Regions from separate parts of the Alteromonas sp. ABE4_545 genome, predicted to be linked through region 2. Evidence: predicted binding sites of a transcription regulator. Region 2 holds the regulator's gene; each other region holds the start of a gene.

Region 1 (5,279 bases), on a different contig from region 2:
GCCGACCGCTTGTACCAGCACCAATGTAAAACAATCGCCCTTTCGCTTTAATGGCGTCGGTTGCTGCATTTACCACTTTAGCGATATAAGGAATGGCTTGGGCGACGGCATGGGCGACTTTTGCATCTTCTTTATTTATTGCCGCCAACAGTGCGTGCGTATCCAACTGGTCCATGTTCATGGTATCTGGGTTGCGGCTTTCTGAAGTGAGTTGGTTGAGTGTTGACAGTAAGCTGTCTTGAGTCGAAGTCATCAAAAATCTCGTATTACATTAAGCTGTTATTGTAGATGAAGAGTGGGGTTGGCGACCAATTTGGCAAACGAAAAACGCACATACGGTGCCAATAATGAGTTGCCACGTAAAGCCAAGAGAAAAATGCCACTGCACGGGTAAGTAATACTGCATGACATAGGGCTGGCATAATAAGGGCACGATAAACCCGACAACCAATGCGTAAGCGACAGAGCGGGCATTACCTCGTTGAGTGAACAGTGCACTAAAATAAACGCCAAGTAACCCACTGTATGAAAATACCATTACGCCAAGCGCAAATTGTAGCAAAGGTAAGTCGGAATACTGTTGCCAGTAAAAGCACAAACAGGCCATTGCCCCGAGTGCGGTAGCAACAAAAAACATGGCAACCTTTCCGGCAAAAACAGGCGTTATTGCTGAAGCATTAGCGGTTGGTGCGGTGTGTTTTTCGCTCCAAGGCTGATAAAAATCTTTTACCAACACGCTCGCCATAGAGTTGAGGCCTGAATTGAGTGTCGACAATGCCGCCGCAACAATACCAATGGTCACCAACCCTTTGACGCCAGCCGGTAATGTGGTTAATACGTAAAACATAAACACGGTGACCGGCGCACCAGAAAAGGTGGGCGAAGGGCTATTCACATGGGATTGCATGAGAGATGGTTGCTGATAGTACACATACAGCAATAAGCCGATCACAATAAACAGTAGCATCACCGGTAAGGTCATCCACACCGACAAATACATCGCCCGGCTTCCTGCTTTCGCATTTTTACAGGTTAGCATGCGTTGTGTCATATCTTGGTCTAGGCCAAAGGCGGCAATATTAAGAAGAACGAAGCCCGTTAATATCGACCAAATGGAAAAAACGCCCGAAGGAGAAAAATCCAATTCAGTGTTTAACCAGCGCAGCTTGTTCACTTGCTCTTGTTGCCCACCACCGTGTAGTGCGTTCACTATGTCGTGCCAGTCAGCGGGTATCGTTATGAGCAAGGCGATAATCACTGCTATGGCTGCTGAAATATAAATAATCGCTTGTAGCACATCGCTAAAAATTACCGTACGGATACCGCCGACGATTGTGTACAGTAAGCCTGTTACAGTAATCAGCACCACGGCTAATATCAACTGCATTGCTTGTATGTCGCCAAACAGAATCATGCTAACGGCGATGGCGGCCATGTATAGTCTGGCGCCACTAGCAAACACACGACCGAGTATATAGACAGCGCCTGCCATTTGGGCAGTGTTGCCACCATATCGGTGAGACAACAAACCATATACAGTAAACACACGGTATTGATAAAATTTAGGGATAAAATATCGAGCGACAAAAAATGCCGCAAGCAAAGCGCCTAATGTCGTAGTAATATAGGTCAGGTCGTTACGGTACCCCTGATCAGGGCCGCCGATAAATGTAGCGGCAGATTGAGAGGTGGCCAATACAGAAACAGCCACGGCCCAAACGGGCATAGCATGACCACCGAGAAAGTAGTCGCCAGCATTTCCCGTGCGTCGATTGAAATACCAGCCACTTACGACCAATAAAAAGCCATAGGCGATAAAGACGACTAGGTCGGGCAGTGAGTAGTGGCTTAACATAGCGACTCTGGTGAAACTCAAAAATTAAGAATAGAAAATTCTGTAACCAGTGTAAATCGCGAATACTAATTTGGTATCAGCGAGTTAACATATCTTTTCACGATTAATCAGCGAGCGTTTGGGTGAGTAGAAAAACCACAGCTTTTATCGATGCCAGTGCACTCGTGCACAATTTTACCCAATTACAGACTTTGGCCCCACACAGCCAGCACTTAGCGGTTATTAAAGCAGATGCCTACGGACACGGTGCGGTGGAAGTGGCGCGAGCGTTAAAAGACGTTTGCCCCAGGTTTGCTGTGGCGATAATTGAAGAGGCCGTTGCGTTACGAGAGGCAGGCATCACGTCGCCTATCGTTATTCTTGAAGGGCCTCATGAGTCTGATGAGTGTGTGCTTGCTGCTGAAAACGGTTTTATTTTGGTGGTGCACGACCGCGACCATTTAAGCTGGCTTCAGGCTTTGCCTGCGTCACAGCGGCCAGCGATTTGGTTAAAAGTAGACAGCGGTATGCATCGACTAGGTTTTGATTACGATGACATTCCAGCGCTAGTTGAGCAACATCGTGAGTTACTGAGCGACGAAACCCATCTAATGACACACATGGCCTGCGCCGATGAACTCGACAGTGATGTGACAAGTGTGCAACTTGAACGATTTCTTCCGGTAGCCAAGGCCACACAACTCCCGGTGAGTATTGCCAACTCTCCAGCCGCAATCGGTTGGGAAAAAGCCCGTGGAAATTGGAATCGATTGGGCGTTGCCTTGTATGGCGCCTCTCCCTTTGGTTTAAACAAGGCCTCATTGCCAACGCTTCGTCCGGTCATGACCTTACAGGCAGCTGTAATTTCAGTGAAAACCATAGCGAAAGGCGAACATGTCGGCTACGGCTTTAAGTGGCAAGCAGAACAAGATAGTCGCATTGCGGTTGTGGGCATAGGCTACGCCGACGGCTACCCGCGCCATTGTCGTAATGGTACGCCAGTCGCGGTAAATGGCTGTAGAGCTGAACTAGTGGGGCGTGTGTCTATGGATATGATCACCATAGATGTCACACACCTACCCAATGTGAAAGTGGGAGATACGGTTGAGTTGTGGGGAAACACCATCAGCATTGATGAAGTGGCGGCCTGTGCGCAAACGATATCCTATGAACTCATGACGCGTGTATCTGTGCGAGTACCACGACAAATACGCGTGTAAAAGTGCCTATTTTGTATGCACAATTAGAGTGCTCAACTGCACTGCATTGATCTTTTTTATTTAGGTTTTGTTTTATTAGTTAGCGCCAGATTGAGTTAACTTGTTGATATTTTTGTATTTAATTTTTTTGGCACGTACATTGTAAGCTTTAGTTCATCATCTGGATCATATTGGTCCTGACAATTTAAGCAACACGACAAAGACGTCCTATCAGTTTTCTGAAATAAGAAAGCTGGGGGCGTTTTTTTTTGCCTGAATATTGTCATTGACCACAGGTGGTGTTCGGAACTTTTGTGGGTATGCATGTTAATCGCTGGTTGGCATACCCAGAGAAGTTTTGGCGTTAGCTCATGACTATTACTTAAAGGAAACACAAGATGGCGTACTTACTCCCTTCAGAGTTTGCCACCAAAATGGTAGACGCTGGTGAATCAAAAGTGTTCATGTCAACACGTGACACAGTTATCCGTGCATATATGGCTGGCGCAATTTTGGCGTTGGCAGCTGTATTTGCTGTAACAATTGCAACAAAAACAGGTATTTTCCTGTTGGGCGCAGTGCTGTTCCCAGTGGGCTTCTGCATGCTTTATCTTATGGGCTTTGACCTATTAACTGGTGTGTTTGTATTGGCACCGCTAGCTTGGCTCGACCGTCGGCCCGGTGTCACAATTAAATCGATATTGCGAAATTGGGGGCTGGTGTTTATCGGCAACTTTGCCGGTGCACTCACGGTGGCCTTTATGATGGCCTTTGTTTTTACCTACGGCTTCAATACCGATGGTGGTGCCATTGCAACGAAAGTGGCGGCAATTGGTGAGTCTCGTACCTTGGGTTATGCCGAATACGGGAGTGCTGGTTGGTTTACTATTTTTATCCGCGGTATGTTGTGTAACTGGATGGTTTCACTAGGTGTAGTTGGCGCAATGATTTCAACCACTGTTAGCGGTAAAGTACTGGCGATGTGGATGCCTATCATGCTGTTCTTCTTCATGGGCTTTGAGCACTCAGTGGTGAACATGTTCTTGTTCCCATTTGGTCTGATTATGGGTGGCGATTTCTCTATTATGGATTACTTCATCTGGAATGAGATCCCAACCGCACTGGGTAACTTGGTAGGTGGTTTAGCGTTCACAGGGTTGACCTTGTACAGCACTCACGTGCGCACAGCGCCTAAGCGTCCTCAACCGGTTGCCGCGCCGACTGACGCGCAGCCTGTGCCCGGCGCACTGTAAGTTTTAAGGACACCACCTCAGTGCCCCCAACCAAGCTGAGGTGTGCTTTATGACAACTACCCTTGCTACTGCCCTCTCTGTGGATGTGGGACAAGCCTCTGATAAAGGGCGCAAAGCAGAGAATCAGGACCATTGTGCAGTTAACCTTGCCAAAGGGCAGGAACGGCATAGTAAGGGTATCTCCCTGGCTATGGCCGACGGTATCAGTACCAGTCAGGTCAGCCAAATGGCCAGCGTCAGCGCAGTTAACACTTTTCTGAATGACTACTATTGCACAAGCGATGCACTCACGGTGGAAACCGCAGGAAAACAAGTCATTCGCGCAATCAACGCCTGGTTATTTGCCCAATCTCGTCAGAGCGAATATCGCTTTGAACGAGAGAAGGGGTATGTGTGTACGTTCGCGGCACTAATTATAAAAGGTCGCACCGCGCATTTGTTTTCAGTTGGCGATACGCGTATTTATCGAGTTAAACCCCAAGGATTAGAAGCACTCACCGCCGATCATCGAGTATGGGTTAGCCAGCATGAAAGTGTGCTGAGTCGCGCTTTGGGGGTGAATGAAGTAGTTGATGTCGATTACCAACGGCTGCAGGTTCAAGCTAATGACATGTTTTTGCTGGCAACCGATGGGGTCTATGAACACATTGATGGGAAGACAACAGCGGAACAATTGCTTCAAAGCCAAGATTTACCGGCGATGGCAAAAGCGCTGATCCGCCAAGCGTGGCAAAACGGCAGTGATGACAATTTGTCGGCCCAAATCGTGCGTGTTAATGCCATTGAAGAGCAGCTTCACAGTCCGGTTGAAAAAGAACTCGCCAATTTAACTCTGCCACCGGTGTTACAAGTTCGAGATACCATCGACGATTATGTGATTGAACGACAAATTTACGCCAGTTCACGCAGCCATGTGTACCTTGCCAAGCACCGCTTGTCTGAGCAATTTGCGGCGTTAAAAATTCCCTCCATCGATTTGCGTCATGACAATGA
Region 2 (5,279 bases):
ATTGCGGTTGCTGATGCTCACCCTCAGGTTCTCGAGCAAGCGAACTGGATCACCAAAACCCGTGGCGGCTTTGGCGCAGTAAGAGAGGTGTGTGACACAATGCTACAAGCACAAGGCCAACTTAACGAAATTCACGGTGCAAGTGTATGAGCCGAGTCGGCCTCAGTATCGCAGGGCTTTTTATATTAGCGCTGTTGCTATACGTGCCAAGCTGGATGTCACCGCCCCCTGAAGTCTCACAAGAGCAAGATATCCGGGCGTTAACGCCCACATACAAAGCGAAAAATATAACCACGCGAATTTACGATGAAGCCGGACACCTCAGTCACCAAGTGTTTGCGAAATCAATGGAACACTATGATTTACTAGGTTTTGTTCTGTTTAGTGAACCTGATTATACCTTATACACAGATGATACAAGTCAACCCTGGCATCTGCACGCTGATGAAGGCACCTTATACGACAACAATTTGATTCACTTAGAATCAAACGTCAGTATCACGAATGAAGATAACGACAATTTCGTACGCTCAATCAGTACCGAATTTATTGAAATTAACCTAAAAACCAAGATCGCAACATCCAACGAACCCATGATTATAAAAGGGGTGAACTTTGTGGTGACCGGCAATGGTTTTAATGCAAATTTAGAAACAAAACAGTACGAGTTAAGTCATCATGTTGAAACGATTTACACCCCTAGCCTGTAGCCTAGTATTGGGCTGGTTGCTGATTCCACAGGCTGTGGCTGGCGAAGCAGATTTCAAACAACAGATCCATATTAAAGCGGAAGACCAAAATCTGGATGGCGTTACCAAAACGCTTATACTCACGCGAAATGTCGCCATCAGCCAAGGCACTTTGTTAATTAAAGCTGATCGCGTAGAAGTGGTTAAAGGTGAAAATTCAGATGAAGGTTTTGAGGTCATTGTTGCTACTGGGAATCCGGCGAGCTATCAGCAGGATCTGGACAATGGTGAAACCGTATTTGCCAGCGCTAACGAGATCCGCTATGAAGTGGCCAACCGCATATTGACTATGGCTGGCGACGCCAAACTGGATCGCGACACCATTAAAATGACCAGTAATAATATTGTTTTCGACTTAATTAAAGAGCAAGTTCGCGCCGCAGACAGTGAAGGGGTTGAAACCGTACTAAGCCCAGAGTCATTTAACCAGTTGAAAGAAAAGGAACCGGAGCAGTAATGGCAACATTAACCGCGACCCATCTCGCCAAATCTTATAAATCTCGCCAAGTTGTGCGCGATGTAAGTTTGGAAGTATCAACCGGACAAATTGTTGGCTTGCTCGGCCCCAACGGTGCGGGTAAAACCACCACCTTTTATATGATTGTCGGTCTTGTTCCTTTAGACAAAGGGAACATTACCATCGACCAGCATTCACTCACGCATCAACCGATGCATGAGCGCGCTCGACAAGGTATTGGCTATTTACCTCAGGAAGCGTCTATATTTCGTAAACTCACCGTGTATGAAAACATCATGGCGATTTTACAAACACGCAAAGCGCTGACAAAAGCCCAGCGTGAAAGCGAAGCTGATTCACTACTTGATGAATTTAACATCAACCATATACGTAATAGTACAGGGATGAGTTTATCAGGGGGCGAACGCCGCCGAGTAGAAATAGCACGGGCACTTGCCGCCGATCCCAAATTTATTTTGTTGGACGAACCATTTGCTGGTGTTGATCCTATATCGGTTAATGATATAAAGAAGATAATCCAACACTTGCGTGATCGAGACATCGGAATTTTGATTACCGATCATAACGTTAGAGAGACGCTGGATGTATGCGAAAAAGCTTACATCGTGAGCCACGGAGAGTTAATTGCACAGGGTACTGCCGAAGACGTTTTGAGTAATCAAAAAGTGAAGGATGTATACCTAGGTGAGCAATTCAGGCTATAGTTAGGGTATCAAAGGAATATTTGTCTAACCAGCTACTACAGGTTAAAGCGTATTAAGATAAGAAGTAGATGAAGCCATCTTTACAACTCAAATTCAGCCAACAGTTAACGATGACGCCGCAGCTCCAGCAGGCGATCAAGCTGTTGCAGCTTTCCACTCTAGACCTCCAGCAGGAAATTCAGGAAGCGCTGGACGCTAACCCATTACTTGAAGTTGAAGAGGGTAGCGATTTCGACAACCTAGAGAAAAGTAACTTAGACAAGCTTACTGAGGGTGAGTCGACGACGGTGTCTTCTTCAGACAGTATTGAAAGTGGTGATGCGCTAGAAAAAAACGAACTGCCCGACGAACTGCCTATCGACAGTACATGGGATGAATACTATTCGGCCTCATCAGCGCCCGCATCGTCGTCTTCAAGCAGTGACGATGAACACGTTTATCAAGGCGAAACAACAGACGATATTCAAGCGCACTTATTGTGGCAAATGCGTCTCACGCCATTCAGCGACCTCGACCGCGCTATTGCCATTGCCATCATTGATTCCATTGACGAATCTGGTTATCTCACTTCGCCTATCGAAGATATTCTCAACAGCATAAATGAAGACGAAGACCTAGAAGAGCCTGTCGAGCTTGATGAAGTGGAATGCGTGCTTAAACGCATTCAGATGTTTGACCCAATCGGTTCTGGCTCGCGCTCACCTCAAGAGTGCTTGATGGTGCAATTGAAGCAATTCTCGCCCGACACGCCTTGGCTTGCCGAAGCCAAAATGCTGATTCAAGAGTACACTGACTTACTTGGCAGCAAAGATTATCGAACCTTAATGCGTAAAACGCGTCTGAAAGAAGACGAGTTACGCGAAGCTATGCGACTGCTCCAGAGCTTAAACCCTCGCCCGGGCAGTGCGTTAGTGACAAAAGAACCCGAATACGTGATTCCTGACGTATCGGTAGCGAAAAAGAACGGCCGTTGGAGTGTTGAATTAAACCCCGACAGCCTGCCAAAACTGAATGTGAATCAGCAATACGCAGCCATGAGTCGAAACTCGAAAAGCAGCAGTGATTCCCAATTCATTCGTTCTCATATGCAAGAAGCCAAATGGTTTATAAAAAGTTTGGAGTCGCGCAACGAGACATTGTTAAAAGTAGCGAACTGTATCGTACAACAACAGTTAGGTTTCTTTGAACATGGGCCAGAAATGATGAAGCCTATGGTACTGAACGACGTAGCTGAAATGGTGGACATGCACGAATCTACGATATCGCGTGTTACCACGCAGAAGTACATGCACACACCTAGAGGTATTTTTGAACTGAAATACTTCTTCTCTAGCCATGTTGCCACTGAATCGGGTGGTGAATGCTCTTCAACGGCTATTCGTGCATTGATCAAAAAATTGGTGGCGGCTGAAAAGCCAGCTAAACCGCTCAGCGACAGCAAGATTGCTCAATTGTTGGCCGACCAAGGCATTAAAGTAGCCCGGCGGACAATAGCAAAATACCGGGAATCGTTATCGATTCCACCGTCTAACCAACGCAAGAGCTTAATTTAATTAAGCTGCAAACCAAAAGGAAGACGACTATGCAAATAAACCTTACTGGTCATCATATTGAGATCACAGATTCTTTGCGTACTTATGTCGATACCAAGTTCAGCAAACTTGAGCGTCATTTTGATCATATTTCTAACGTGCACGTGATATTAAATGTTGAGAAACTCAACCAAAAAGCCGAAGCCACGATGCATTTGAGTGGAGCAGAAGTATTTGCTTCATCTGAAAACACCGATATGTATGCTGCGATCGATAGCATGGTCGATAAACTCGACCGTCAAGTGATCAAGCATAAAGAAAAGCTTAAAAAACACTAATTAAGACAGCATGGATATTAAAGCCATTGTTAGCCTGAACCGCACCGAGTGTGCGGTTCAGTGCAATAGTAAAAAAAGAATTCTCGAAATCATTAGCGATATCGCCGAAAAAACGACCCCAAATGTCGACAAAGTAGACGTACTCACGGCCTTATTAGCACGTGAAAAAATGGGTAGTACAGGTATTGGTAATGGTATTGCGCTCCCTCATGGTCGGCTTCCTGGCTTGGACAGAGTCATTGCCATTATTGTCACCAGCGAACCTCCCATCCAGTTCGATGCTATCGATAATAAACCCGTCGATATCTTTTTTAGTTTACTGGTTCCTGAAGAACAAACCGAAGGCCACTTACAAACCTTGGCCACAATTGCCGGTAAACTGAGCGATAAAGACACCGTAAAAGCCATTAGAAACGCCACTAACGGCGATGATATTCTTACCGCACTAGGCGAATAGTAGCGTAAAGCGATTTAGGGAGAAGCGCATTGAAACTCATCATTATTAGTGGCCGCTCAGGTTCAGGAAAATCGGTCGCATTACGCGCCCTCGAAGACTTAGGCTACTATTGCGTCGACAATATTCCCGTTAATCTTTTGCCCACCCTCACACACACAGTGGTTGACGAATACGACCAAGTGGCCGTGAGTATAGACGTTCGCAATCTGCCTAAAGACCCGAACGAACTGGTAGAAATACTCGATTACCTGCCAGCGTCTTGGTCAATGACAATCGTGTATATCGACGCCAGTGATGACATTCTGGTGAAGCGCTTCAGCGAAACTCGCCGTTTGCACCCTTTAGCCAAGCTCAATAAGTCGCTGTCAGAGGCCATACAAGCAGAAAAAGCCTTGTTAGCGCCGATAGCCGAGCGCGCAGATTTGTATTTAGACACAGATAAACTGTCAATTCATCAACTCGCCGAACTCATTCGTGAGCGTATTTTAGGAAAGAAAAGCTCTCGCTTAGTGTTGGTATTTGAATCCTTTGGTTTCAAACATGGCATTCCCAAAGACGCAGACTATGTTTTCGATGCGCGATTTCTACCCAACCCTCATTGGGAGCCCGACCTAAAACACCTTACTGGTCTGGATGCTCCTGTTGAGGTATTTCTTGGGTCGCAACCCATAGTGACAAAGTTTATTTGGCAAATTCAGAATTTATTAACCACGTGGTTACCGCATTTAGAACGCAATAACCGCAGTTATGTCACTATCGCTATTGGGTGCACAGGAGGCCAGCACCGCTCGGTTTTTGTTGCCCAAAGCCTAGCGAAAAACTTCAGCGACATACATCCAGATGTTCAAATTCGCCACCGAGAGTTGAATCAATAATGCGTATTGAAAAAACCGTCACTATCGTCAACAAGCTAGGATTACATGCACGAGCAGCGACTCAACTGGTGCAATTGGCCAACCAATTCGATGCTCAAATTATGCTTCACAAAGGCGATAAACAAGCCAACGCCAATAGTGTATTA
Region 3 (5,279 bases), on a different contig from region 2:
ATTGTCGTTGTGACACTCTTTAACGAGTGCCCACACAGATTGTCTTGTTATCAATTTTTAAAGAACAGTGCGAAAATCTCATTTCGCTGCTTCGCGAACTCTTTTTTAAGTTAGCCCCGAAGCGGGATGCGCATTCTACGCTCCTGGCTCTCAGTGTCAACACTTTTTTTGAAAATTAATTTTCGAAGCGTTTCGCTGAAACCCGCTTCAGACAAGGCCTGAAACCCTTCGTCGTTTCGGGCTGCTTGGCCTTCCCCGTCGAAGTGGAGGCGTATTATAGGGAAGTCTTTCTGATGGTCAATAGCTTTTTTGAAGAAAAAACAAAAAACGCGACCAAGTGGTCGCGTTTTAAACAAGATGAATAATATTTCGTCAAATTATGAAATATCTTCCCTATTCTGACTTCGTTTTATCGCTTTCTTCGCTCTCACTAGACTTAGATTTAGCGTCAGCATCACACTCTTGCTTAGATAAAAAGTCTGCGTCTTCTTCGTGATCACCAACAACGTCGTGTAATGTCACTTTATCAACTGTTCTGAATGTATTGATCGGCCCTGCCATCGCATAAAGAGCAAATACGAGGAAAAGTACTAACGCTGGCTCGGTCGCAACCACAACAAAAATGGCCATTACGATTAACAGTGCAACAAACGGCACCTTACCGCCCCAGTTAACTTCTTTAAACGAGTTATATTTAAAGTTACTCACCATCAGTAACCCTGAAAGGCCAGTAACCAGAGCCACAATAAACCCATAGTCATTACCGTTAGCGTTGTAATCAACACCAACCCAAACCATTCCGCTAACCACTGCCGCAGCAGCCGGGCTTGCCAAGCCTTGAAAGAAGCGCTTGTCAGCAATTCCCACTTGGGTATTAAATCGAGCTAATCGCAATGCCGCCCCAGCTACATAAATAAACGCAGCTAACCAGCCTAACTTACCCATTTCACTCAAGCCCCAGTTATATGCAACCAGCGCCGGCGCCACACCAAATGAAACCATGTCAGCCATAGAGTCATATTCTGCGCCAAAATCACTTTGAGTATTTGTCATGCGTGCCACTCGTCCATCGAGCCCGTCGAAAATCATGGCAACAAAGATAGCAACTGCCGCTGCTTCAAAATGACCATTCATTGACGAAACTACTGCAAAAAAGCCAGAGAAAAGCCCAGCAGTAGTCAGCAAGTTGGGTAATAAATAAATACCCTTTCTTTTTTGTTCTGACATTAGGTCGTCGATTCCTTATCGGTTACGATAATTAATATAGTGCCCGTTTATTATTTCATATTATCTACAGGCTACACCAGAAGCTCACCTTAAAAATTACGAAACACAACACGATAACTAGTTATATAAACACATACCTTTAGGTGTGATAATATAGGATATATTAACGCGTGTAAGCACTTTGATAACAACAAAAACAAACGTCAGCTTTCTTTACATTTTGATGAAATCTAAATTACTTCAAATTGTAAGTCACTGCACAGCAAAGTGTTTTAAGAGTTGGCACGCATAGTGCTTAACACCATGTTGAATTAGTAGTAGTTGTTGAAGGACTGTATAAATGAAAGTTAACGTAGGTATGTTGGCGCTCATTAGCTTTATTGCTATAAGTGCGCTCAATAGTGCTCACGCGACGAGTTACAGCCATAAGTGTGGTAGCGGTGGTTCAAATTATGACACCGAGACCTGCGATACGTTTAGTGCTGAGTACACATACGATCTATCAGAAGACGGTGTGGACTACGGCTTCGGTGATGCAAATAGCTTTGTGAATATCGATGGCATCACTGTTCAAATTACTACCTGGTCGGATACAGGAGATAACGATACGCTTGAAATGCAGGGCGCGCTATCTCAATACGGTGATGGTTACGGTTTATCGAACAATCACAGTTACGATAATCACGCTATTGATAACTACCTAGCATGTAGCAGATACAACTGTACAGAAGATTACGATTACGTGTTGTTGTCGTTTTCAGAAGCAGTGTCTTTAACCGGTGCTACATTTAGTTGGTTAGGCGATGAAAACGACACCCAAGTGTCTGTAGTCGGTATTACTGATTTTAATAATATCCCATCTACACTCACGTGGGCTTCAGTGTCTTCAATGGTAGATGACAGCTATAAAGGTTCATTCGACGTAGAAGAGTGTGATGATGTGTATACCTCCACGTTCACTGACTTGTCAGAGCCTGCGCAATACTGGTTAGTTGGCGCTTATAATACAGTATTTGGCGAAGTTGCTGGTGCGTCTAAATACAATGACGCATTCAAGATTGCGACAATTGGTTTTGATTCTGTCGACGGAACCACTCCACCGGCAAGTGGAGACAATCCAACGCCTGTTAACGAACCTGGTTCATTAGCCATTTTATTGGTAGGAAGTTTGGTCGCTTTACGTAGAAAGAAACAAGATTAAATTCTATAGTAAACCTGTTAATATGAAAAAGGTGGCTTATGCCACCTTTTTTACATAATGGACTTTTGTTTTCAGGTAGTAAAATGGTGAAACTCCGACAGTTAATTTTTAGTGGATTCATTTCGGTGAGTTTACTGTCTACGCCCTCTTATGCTGATTCCAGTGAAGATTTTGAGCGAGCGCTCCAAGCCTATAATGAAAAGAACTACAACGAGTCTTTCATTCACCTTAAAAATAGCCTGAAGCAAGACCCAGACAACTTGGCATCAAAGATATTAATGGGGAAGCTGCTCCTCATTAACGGGTACTTGATTGCTGCAGAGCTAGAATTTCTAGAAGCCCTTGATCAAGGTGCCGATATAGAATTAATTGCAGAGCCATTGGGGAATACTTGGCTATTTCTCAATAAATACCACGACATTATTGAGTTTGACGAAAGTGAGCGGTTATCTGGCGATTCAAAAATAAAATGGCTACAAATTAGAGCCAGTGCCTGTGTTAGATCGAATGACTATCAATGCGCAAAGCAAGCCTACCAAGATTCGTTAAAAATAAATCCTAATCACGTTCGCTCTATTGATGGTTTAACCTCTATCGCTTTATTCGAAAACAAACGCGATGAGGCAGCCAACTATATTAAGCAATCTGAGAGCATTAACCCCAACAACCCGTTAATGCTTAGGCAAAAGGGGCAACTTGCCCGTGTAAATGGTGAAATAGAACGTGCAGAGCAATTCTATAACCAATCAATTACACTAAACCCATCGGACCCTCAAACATTACGCCGCCTATTAGATCTGTATGTAGAAACCAATGATTTCGAGAAGGCTCAATCTCTTATTGATAAGATTATTGAGCAAACACCCAATGACCCGCTGGTCATTCTTCTCAACAACTGGCTAGACAGTCGCAATTATCAAAGCCGTATCGACAATGAACAGCTTAATAAACTCGATGAGATTATTTCAGCGATCACGCCAGAAGATATAGCTGCGCAACCTGTCTTACAATACATCAAAGGCTTGTCTGAATTCTTCAAGGGTAACATGGAACAGGCCACATTGTCTCTTGCGCAATATGTGGCTAAGCGCCCGAATGATATGCAAGCCGTGATGTTATTGGCACGTGCGTATATGAGCAGCCAAAAAGCCAAACAAGCTTTGGCTTTGTTAGAAGACCATCAAGAGCAGTTACTTGAGAATATCAACTCTGCCCTTATGCTAGGCGAGTTATTTCTCAAAGACGGAAAGACATTTAAGGCAGAATCGCTCGCATTTCGCTTAAACCGCCTCTATCCCAACAATAGCCGATTGAGTCTATTTAATGTCAAACTCTTGTCCGCCCGAGGAAAGTTAGAAGAAGCCAATCAGATACTCGATGCCAGTTACGATGCAAACCAAATGGTTCCAGAGTTTTTATTAACTTACACCTTGGTCAAGCTCAACGCACAGCAATTCAGTACCGCATTAGACAGCGCGACCAAGTTATTAGCGCTGTATCCAGAAGAGCCTGAGTTTATTAATTTAAAGGCAGGTATCTTGATAAAAATGCGGCGTTATGACGAAGCACGAGAGGCGGTAGACGCTGCGTTAGCAATTAACCCCGACTTGTTCGCAGCCAAATTCAATCTGGCAATGATTGAAACGCGCACAGGAAACTACACCCGTTCAAACAATATACTCAACCGGTTGTTGGAGATAGCCGACAAGCATCAAGACTCAATGCTACTGAAAGCAGACAACTTGACCGCTCTCGGTGAAGATGAAGAAGCACTCGACATCTACAACACCATTCTCACGCTAGATCCACAGAACCAACGAGCTCGCCAACGTATGTTGCAGCGGGCACTAGCTAATAACGATTTGGAAACAGCCATATACCACCTTAATCGTTTGCTAAGAGATGACTTCGACAACCCTAACTATTTAATGACCAAAGTCGACATTTATATTACTCAAGGGAAACTGTCGGAAGCCCAAGAGGTTGTTGATATTATTCAACACGTGGTAGCAGAATCTCCGGTTGGTTTATTGCGCTTGAGTCAAATAGAAGCCCGATTGAATAAACCCAATGCTGCGCTTGCTACGTTAGATAAAGCACTGGCGCTAGCACCTAACAACGTACAATTAAAGCTTGAAAAGGCCAAGATGCTGCTCGAAAACGACCAGCCAGTTCCGGCCAAAACCCTATTAAATTCCATTGCTGAAGGGCAAGAACAAAATGCAAACTACTGGTTTGTTAGAGGGTTACTGGCTGATGCAGAAGGTCAATTCGACCAAGCCGTTGCTCACTTTGATCAATCGGTTGCATTAGATAACCGCTTTAATCGAGCACTGATTTTGTTACAAGACCATGCGATTAACGGCTACGGAGAAGCTACATTTGAAAGTAGAGCGTTGAGCATCATTGAAAAGAACGAGTCGCCACTCACGGCAAAACGCTTGTTAGCGCTGTTCTATTATGTGAAGCAAGATAACCAAAAAGCCCGCGCACTCTATGATGAGTTACTCCTCGACCCGACAGTACAAGACAAAGCCGAGATATACGAAAAACTCGCCCTTTTGTACATGGAGGTAGATTTAGATAAAAGTCTGGCGTACGTACAAGAAGCTTTCAAACTAGCGGGCAATAGCACGTCGGTACTGGATACCTACGGCTGGGTTTTAACCGAAAAAGGCGATTATCAAGCAGGCTTGGCTATGTTGCGACGCGCTAATGCCACTGACGCTGACAATCCTACCGTGCTTTATCATATAGGCTACACATTGGTGAAGTTGGATCGCAAGGATGAAGCCAAGAAAACCCTCACTACCGCAGTAAATATGCAACGACCTTTTTACTATCGAGAAAA
Region 4 (5,279 bases), on a different contig from region 2:
GTAAAAGCCTTTCTCGCCGTTTTACTGGCATTTATCATTATGCCATTAGTGCCGCCAGTCCCAATGGACAATCTCGTCAGTGCCGGAGCTGTTGTGGAAATGATTCAACAGATCATCATCGGTGCGGGAATTGGCTTTATCTCAATGATGGTACTGAATTCTTTCATTCTTGCCGGTCAAGTGATTGCAATGCAAACGGGCTTGGGCTTCGCGTCTATTGTCGACCCTATCAATGGTATTAATGTTCCGGCGGTAGGTCAGTTTTATTTGATTTTAGCTACCTTATTGTTTTGGGCGTTAGACGGCCACCTATCAATGATTAAAATGATAGTCATGAGTTTTGAAGCCTTCCCTATTGCAGAAGGCTGGTGGACAGGCGAACAACTCAAACAAATTGCTCATTGGGGAGGCTGGATGTTCGTGTCTGCGTTGACCATTTCTTTGGCTCCTATTGTGTCTTTGCTAATCGTCAATCTGGCTTTTGGTGTCATGACAAAAGCTGCGCCGCAATTGAATATTTTCAGTATTGGTTTTTCTATCGCGCAAATAATGGGCCTCATCATCATTTGGATTTCGCTCGATAATTTTACCGCACATTTTGAAGACCAATGGATGAGAGCGCTACAGTTGATGTGTGAATTACTCTATATCTGCCCGGTGTAGACGAAACAAGGTAAATCATGGCTGAGTCATTTGATAAAACAGAAGAACCCACCTCCAAGAAGCTCGAAGACGCGCGCAAGAAAGGGCAACTAGCGCGTTCCAGAGAGCTATCAACGGTTTTGGTTCTTGTTGTAAGTGCTGTCATGTTTATTTTTATGGGCGGCTTGATCGCTGAAGCTTTATTCAAAGTCACACAGCGGGTGTTCTCTTTATCTCGAGACGAAACCTACGACACCATGCACATGTGGCAAGCGTGGGGGGAAGTTTTTTATCAAATTAGCTTACCGGTGATGTTCTACATGGTTGTTGCCATGATTGCAGGCATTTACGGTTCGATAGCGCTAGGTGGTTACAATTTTACATGGGAATCGGCCAAACCTAAGGGCAATAAAATGAACCCCATTAGCGGGTTCAAACGCATGTTTGGTACCAATGGTTTAGTCGAATTGTTAAAGGCGGTGGCGAAGTTTTTTGTAATTGGTGGTATGGCCCTTATCGCACTGGTTATGTTTAAAGACGAAGCGCTCCATCTAGACATGGAAGTGTACCCCTCCAACTTATTTCACGCGTTAGAGCTCATCCAGTGGGCCTTTTTAATTCTTACGTGTGGCATGATACCTATCGCTCTTTTTGATGTGCCTTATCAGTTGTATAAGCACAACGAAGAAATGAAAATGTCGAAACAAGAAGTGAAAGACGAGCGTAAAAATGCTGAGGGTGACCCTCAAGTAAAAGGGCGTATCCGCCGATTACAATATCAGGCGGCCGCTCGTCGAATGATGAAAGAAGTGCCAAACGCGGATGTAGTGGTGACTAACCCAACGCATTATTCCGTGGCAATTAAGTATGAAGATAATGGCGCACGGGCACCCATTGTCGTTGCAAAAGGCGTGGATGAATTGGCCATGCATATTCGTAAAATTGCTACCGCCCACGAAGTTCCACTCGTCCCTTCTCCCATGTTGGCTCGGGCAATTTATTATTCTACTGAACTCGACCACGAAGTGCCGCAAAAGCTATTTATGGCGGTCGCACAGGTGTTGGCATACGTGTATCAGTTGAAAGCTTATCGCAAAGGCAAAGGAAAGCGTCCGAAGCCCCTGAAAAAAGATCTGCCTATTCCTCCAGAGCTACGACACCCTTAACTGTTTAATTATCAAGCGTATAAATCGTACTTCATTCAAGCTGGCATGGTAGTTGATACCGCTATACACGAGTCGCATTGGGCGTCAAAAATCTGTTAGCGAGTGTCGTTTTCGATGGAATTATCCGGTTATCTTCAGCGTTTTGATAAAAATCAGGTGCAAAAATTCACTTCAGGATTGGGCGCCCCCGTCGTACTTTTGGCTATTATGGGTATGGTTATTTTGCCCATGCCTCCCTTTCTACTCGACGTTTTGTTCAGTTTTAATATTGCGCTGTCGTTGGTCATTATATTGGTGGCTGTATTTACCCAGCGTCCCGTCGATTTTGGTATTTTCCCGCTAGTGCTACTCATTGCTACCGTATTGCGACTTGCGCTGAATGTTGCCTCGACACGTGTAGTGTTGTTGTACGGACATGAGGGGGGAGATTCTGCCGGTAAAGTAATCGAAGCCTTCGGTGAGGTGGTGATTGGCGGTAACTACGCAGTGGGTATCGTGGTATTTGCTATTCTACTCATTATTAACTTTAAAGTGGTAACTGCAGGTGCAGGGCGTATTTCGGAAGTAAGTGCTCGCTTTACTTTGGATGCTATGCCCGGTAAGCAGATGGCCATCGACGCCGATTTAAACGCGGGGTACATTGATCAAGACGAAGCACGCAGACGCCGCGAAGATATTACCGCCGAAGCGGACTTTTATGGGTCGATGGACGGTGCGTCGAAATTCGTAAAAGGAGACGCTGTAGCAGGCCTGTTCATTATGCTAATTAACATAGTGGGAGGTTTGTTTATTGGCATGATTCAACACGGATTGAGTTTTGGTGATGCCATTGAGGTGTATACCATTTTGACGATTGGTGATGGTTTGGTGGCGCAAATTCCATCATTGCTCTTGTCAGTTGCGACTGCAATTATTGTTACTCGTGAAAACGAAACGCAAGAAATGGGCAAAGAGTTACGCAATCAGCTGGGCAACCAACAAGCGCTTTATATCTCTTCAGGTGTGTTGTTTGTGATGGGGATAGTGCCTGGTATGCCACATATTGCCTTTCTTGGTTTTGCGGCCTTATCAGGTGGTGTTGCATATTATCAAACGTGGGCAGCGAAGCGAAAAGCAGAAGAGGCAGCCAAGCCACAACCAATAAAACCGCAAGAAAATACCGCGCCAACCGAAGTCAAAGAGCTTGGGTGGGATGACGTTCAACACGTTGACACCATTGGCTTAGAAGTCGGTTACCGATTAATTCCTCTGGTTGATAAGTCGCAAGGCGGTGAGCTACTTACGCGAATCAAAGGTGTACGTAAGAAATTATCGCAAGAATTGGGCTTTCTTATTCCGCCGGTTCACATTCGTGACAACCTCGATCTCGACCCAAATACGTACACCATATCTATGTTGGGTGTGAGTATTGGAGAGTCACTGGTTCAACACGACGAAGAAATGGCGATTAACCCCGGTCAGGTGTTTGGTAAGCTCGACGGTAAAGTGACAAAAGACCCTGCTTTTGGCCTTGATGCTGTTTGGATTAAGCCAAAACAACGAGAACATGCACAAACACTTGGCTATACCGTAGTTGACTCTTCCACGGTAGTGGCTACTCACTTATCTCAATTGTTGACCAATAATGCCTATCAGCTTCTGGGTTACGAAGAAGTTCAACAGTTGTTAGACATGCTGGCCAAATCCAATCCTAAACTGGTTGAAGGCTTAGTACCAGACATCTTGCAATTGAGCACGGTAGTAAAAGTTTTACAAACATTGCTTTATGAAGGGGTGCCAATTAGAGATATGCGCACCATAGTGCAAACGCTTTGCGAATACGGTCCACGTAGCCAAGACCCAGATGTATTGGTGTCTGCAGTACGCATTGCACTTAAGCGTTTAATCGTTCAAGAGATAAATAATGGCGGAAAAGAGCTACCTGTCATCACTTTGGCGCCAGAGTTGGAACAAATGCTGCATCAGTCTCTTCAAGCGGGTGGAGATGATGGCGCTGGGATTGAGCCTGGACTGGCTGAAAGGCTACAGCGCTCACTCCAAGAAGCGAGTCAGCAACAAGAATTGGCAGGAGAGCCTGCCGTATTGTTGACGTCTGGTATGTTGCGACCTGTATTGTCACGGTTCTTGAAGAACGCAGTGATGGGATTGCACGTTCTGTCTTATCAGGAAATACCAGACGACAAGCAAATCCGAATTGTCAGCTCAGTGGGTCAATAACCTGACGTCAGGTGTTAAGAGGTCATTATGAAAATTAGACGTTTTTTTGGTAAAGATATGCGCGAAGCGCTCAAGCTAGTAAAGGATGAACTAGGTAGCGACGCTGTTATCATGTCTAATCGCAAAGTTGCAGACGGGATTGAACTCGTCGCAGCCTACGATAAAGACCCTGAGCCCAAAATTACTGCGCCAAGCGCCAATAAACCGACCATGGGCAATAATCGTACAGCAGGTGGTGAGAAACCCTTGCCCACATTAAGTGAGATTATCGGTGAAGATGGCCCAGATAGCTTGCGTGCGTTGTTGGAAAAGCAAAAACAGGCAGAAGCCGCGCCCAAGCAACATGTACCTGATGAAGAAGAATTGAGCTGGCTGCAACAAGACAATCAAACTCAAGCTACTATGCGTCCTGACCCACGCCCCCAGCAGCAGAGTGTTGAACAGCCTGTACAAGCCTCAAATGCAATGCCATCTGACTTAAATGATATTCGCGATGAAATAGCCTCATTGCGCAACGTTTTGCAATTTCAAATGGCTGATTTGATGGACTCAAAACAACGCCAGCAGCGTCCAATGTTGCGTTATTTAGTTCAGCGCTTAACCGATATGGGCCTGAGTACGAGTTTAGCGGAGCAAATGGTGGCTTACACGCCCGCTGAATTAAGCGAACGCGACGCTTGGGTTTATTTATTAAAACTTTTGGCTAATCGTATTCAGGTTAATAACAATGATATCTTGAGTCATCAGGGCGTTGTTGCGCTTGTTGGTCCTACAGGCACGGGTAAAACCACCACAGTGGCGAAGTTGGCTGCTCGGTATGCTCAAAAGTACGGTGTTGAATCGGTTGCGATGATTACGATTGACACCTATCGTATTGCTGCATATGAACAATTGGCCACGTACGGCAAAATTATTGGCTGTCCTGTAAGAAAAGCGCAAACAGCAGAGGAATTATCAGAACAACTGTTTCAGTTACGTCATAAACGACTTATACTTATCGACACAGCGGGTTTTAGCCAAAGAGATAGTCGCTTGATTAGTCAGCTAAAATCCCTCGAACAAGCGAATGGTCAAATGGTACGAAAATACCTAGTAGCGCAGGCAAATACGCAATATCCTGCGTTACAACGTATAGTAGATGCTTATGACGGCATGCAGTTGGACGGTTGTATATTCACCAAACTCGATGAATGTTACAGCTTGGGAGAAATCATTAGTACTGCGATCGAACGCCAATTATCAATCAGTTATGTG

What was found. The regulator sigma-54, encoded in region 2, starts transcription at its own class of promoters, with help from an activator protein. The targets are predictions, from matches to a motif close to GTTGGCACGNNNNTNGNNT.
Region 1: a site for sigma-54 is predicted at 3,181-3,199, ahead of ACXAH6_RS07440 (formate/nitrite transporter family protein). Genes of this name have one in related genera too.
Region 3: a site for sigma-54 is predicted at 1,506-1,524, ahead of xdp1 (exosortase-dependent surface protein XDP1). Genes of this name have one in related genera too.
Region 4: a site for sigma-54 is predicted at 1,848-1,866, ahead of flhA (flagellar biosynthesis protein FlhA). Genes of this name have one in related genera too.

What each region holds. Positions count from the first base shown of each region.
Region 1 covers NZ_JBSWYY010000005.1:240,367-245,645, reverse strand. The annotation lists gene murQ (N-acetylmuramic acid 6-phosphate etherase) at 1-253, opposite strand, end outside; gene ACXAH6_RS07450 (sodium:solute symporter) at 272-1,855, opposite strand; gene alr (alanine racemase) at 1,978-3,054, shown strand; gene ACXAH6_RS07440 (formate/nitrite transporter family protein) at 3,432-4,286, shown strand; gene ACXAH6_RS07435 (bifunctional protein-serine/threonine kinase/phosphatase) at 4,336-5,279, shown strand, end outside.
Region 2 covers NZ_JBSWYY010000006.1:59,266-64,544, reverse strand. The annotation lists gene kdsC (3-deoxy-manno-octulosonate-8-phosphatase KdsC) at 1-150, shown strand, start outside; gene lptC (LPS export ABC transporter periplasmic protein LptC) at 147-710, shown strand; gene lptA (lipopolysaccharide transport periplasmic protein LptA) at 679-1,206, shown strand; gene lptB (LPS export ABC transporter ATP-binding protein) at 1,206-1,931, shown strand; gene ACXAH6_RS07890 (RNA polymerase factor sigma-54) at 2,000-3,484, shown strand; gene hpf (ribosome hibernation promoting factor) at 3,514-3,801, shown strand; gene ptsN (PTS IIA-like nitrogen regulatory protein PtsN) at 3,812-4,258, shown strand; gene rapZ (RNase adapter RapZ) at 4,288-5,133, shown strand; gene ACXAH6_RS07870 (HPr family phosphocarrier protein) at 5,133-5,279, shown strand, end outside.
Region 3 covers NZ_JBSWYY010000048.1:8,117-13,395, reverse strand. The annotation lists gene pssA (CDP-diacylglycerol--serine O-phosphatidyltransferase) at 394-1,227, opposite strand; gene xdp1 (exosortase-dependent surface protein XDP1) at 1,568-2,428, shown strand; gene prsT (XrtA/PEP-CTERM system TPR-repeat protein PrsT) at 2,512-5,279, shown strand, end outside.
Region 4 covers NZ_JBSWYY010000004.1:121,449-126,727, reverse strand. The annotation lists gene fliR (flagellar biosynthetic protein FliR) at 1-663, shown strand, start outside; gene flhB (flagellar biosynthesis protein FlhB) at 681-1,808, shown strand; gene flhA (flagellar biosynthesis protein FlhA) at 1,923-4,025, shown strand; gene flhF (flagellar biosynthesis protein FlhF) at 4,053-5,279, shown strand, end outside.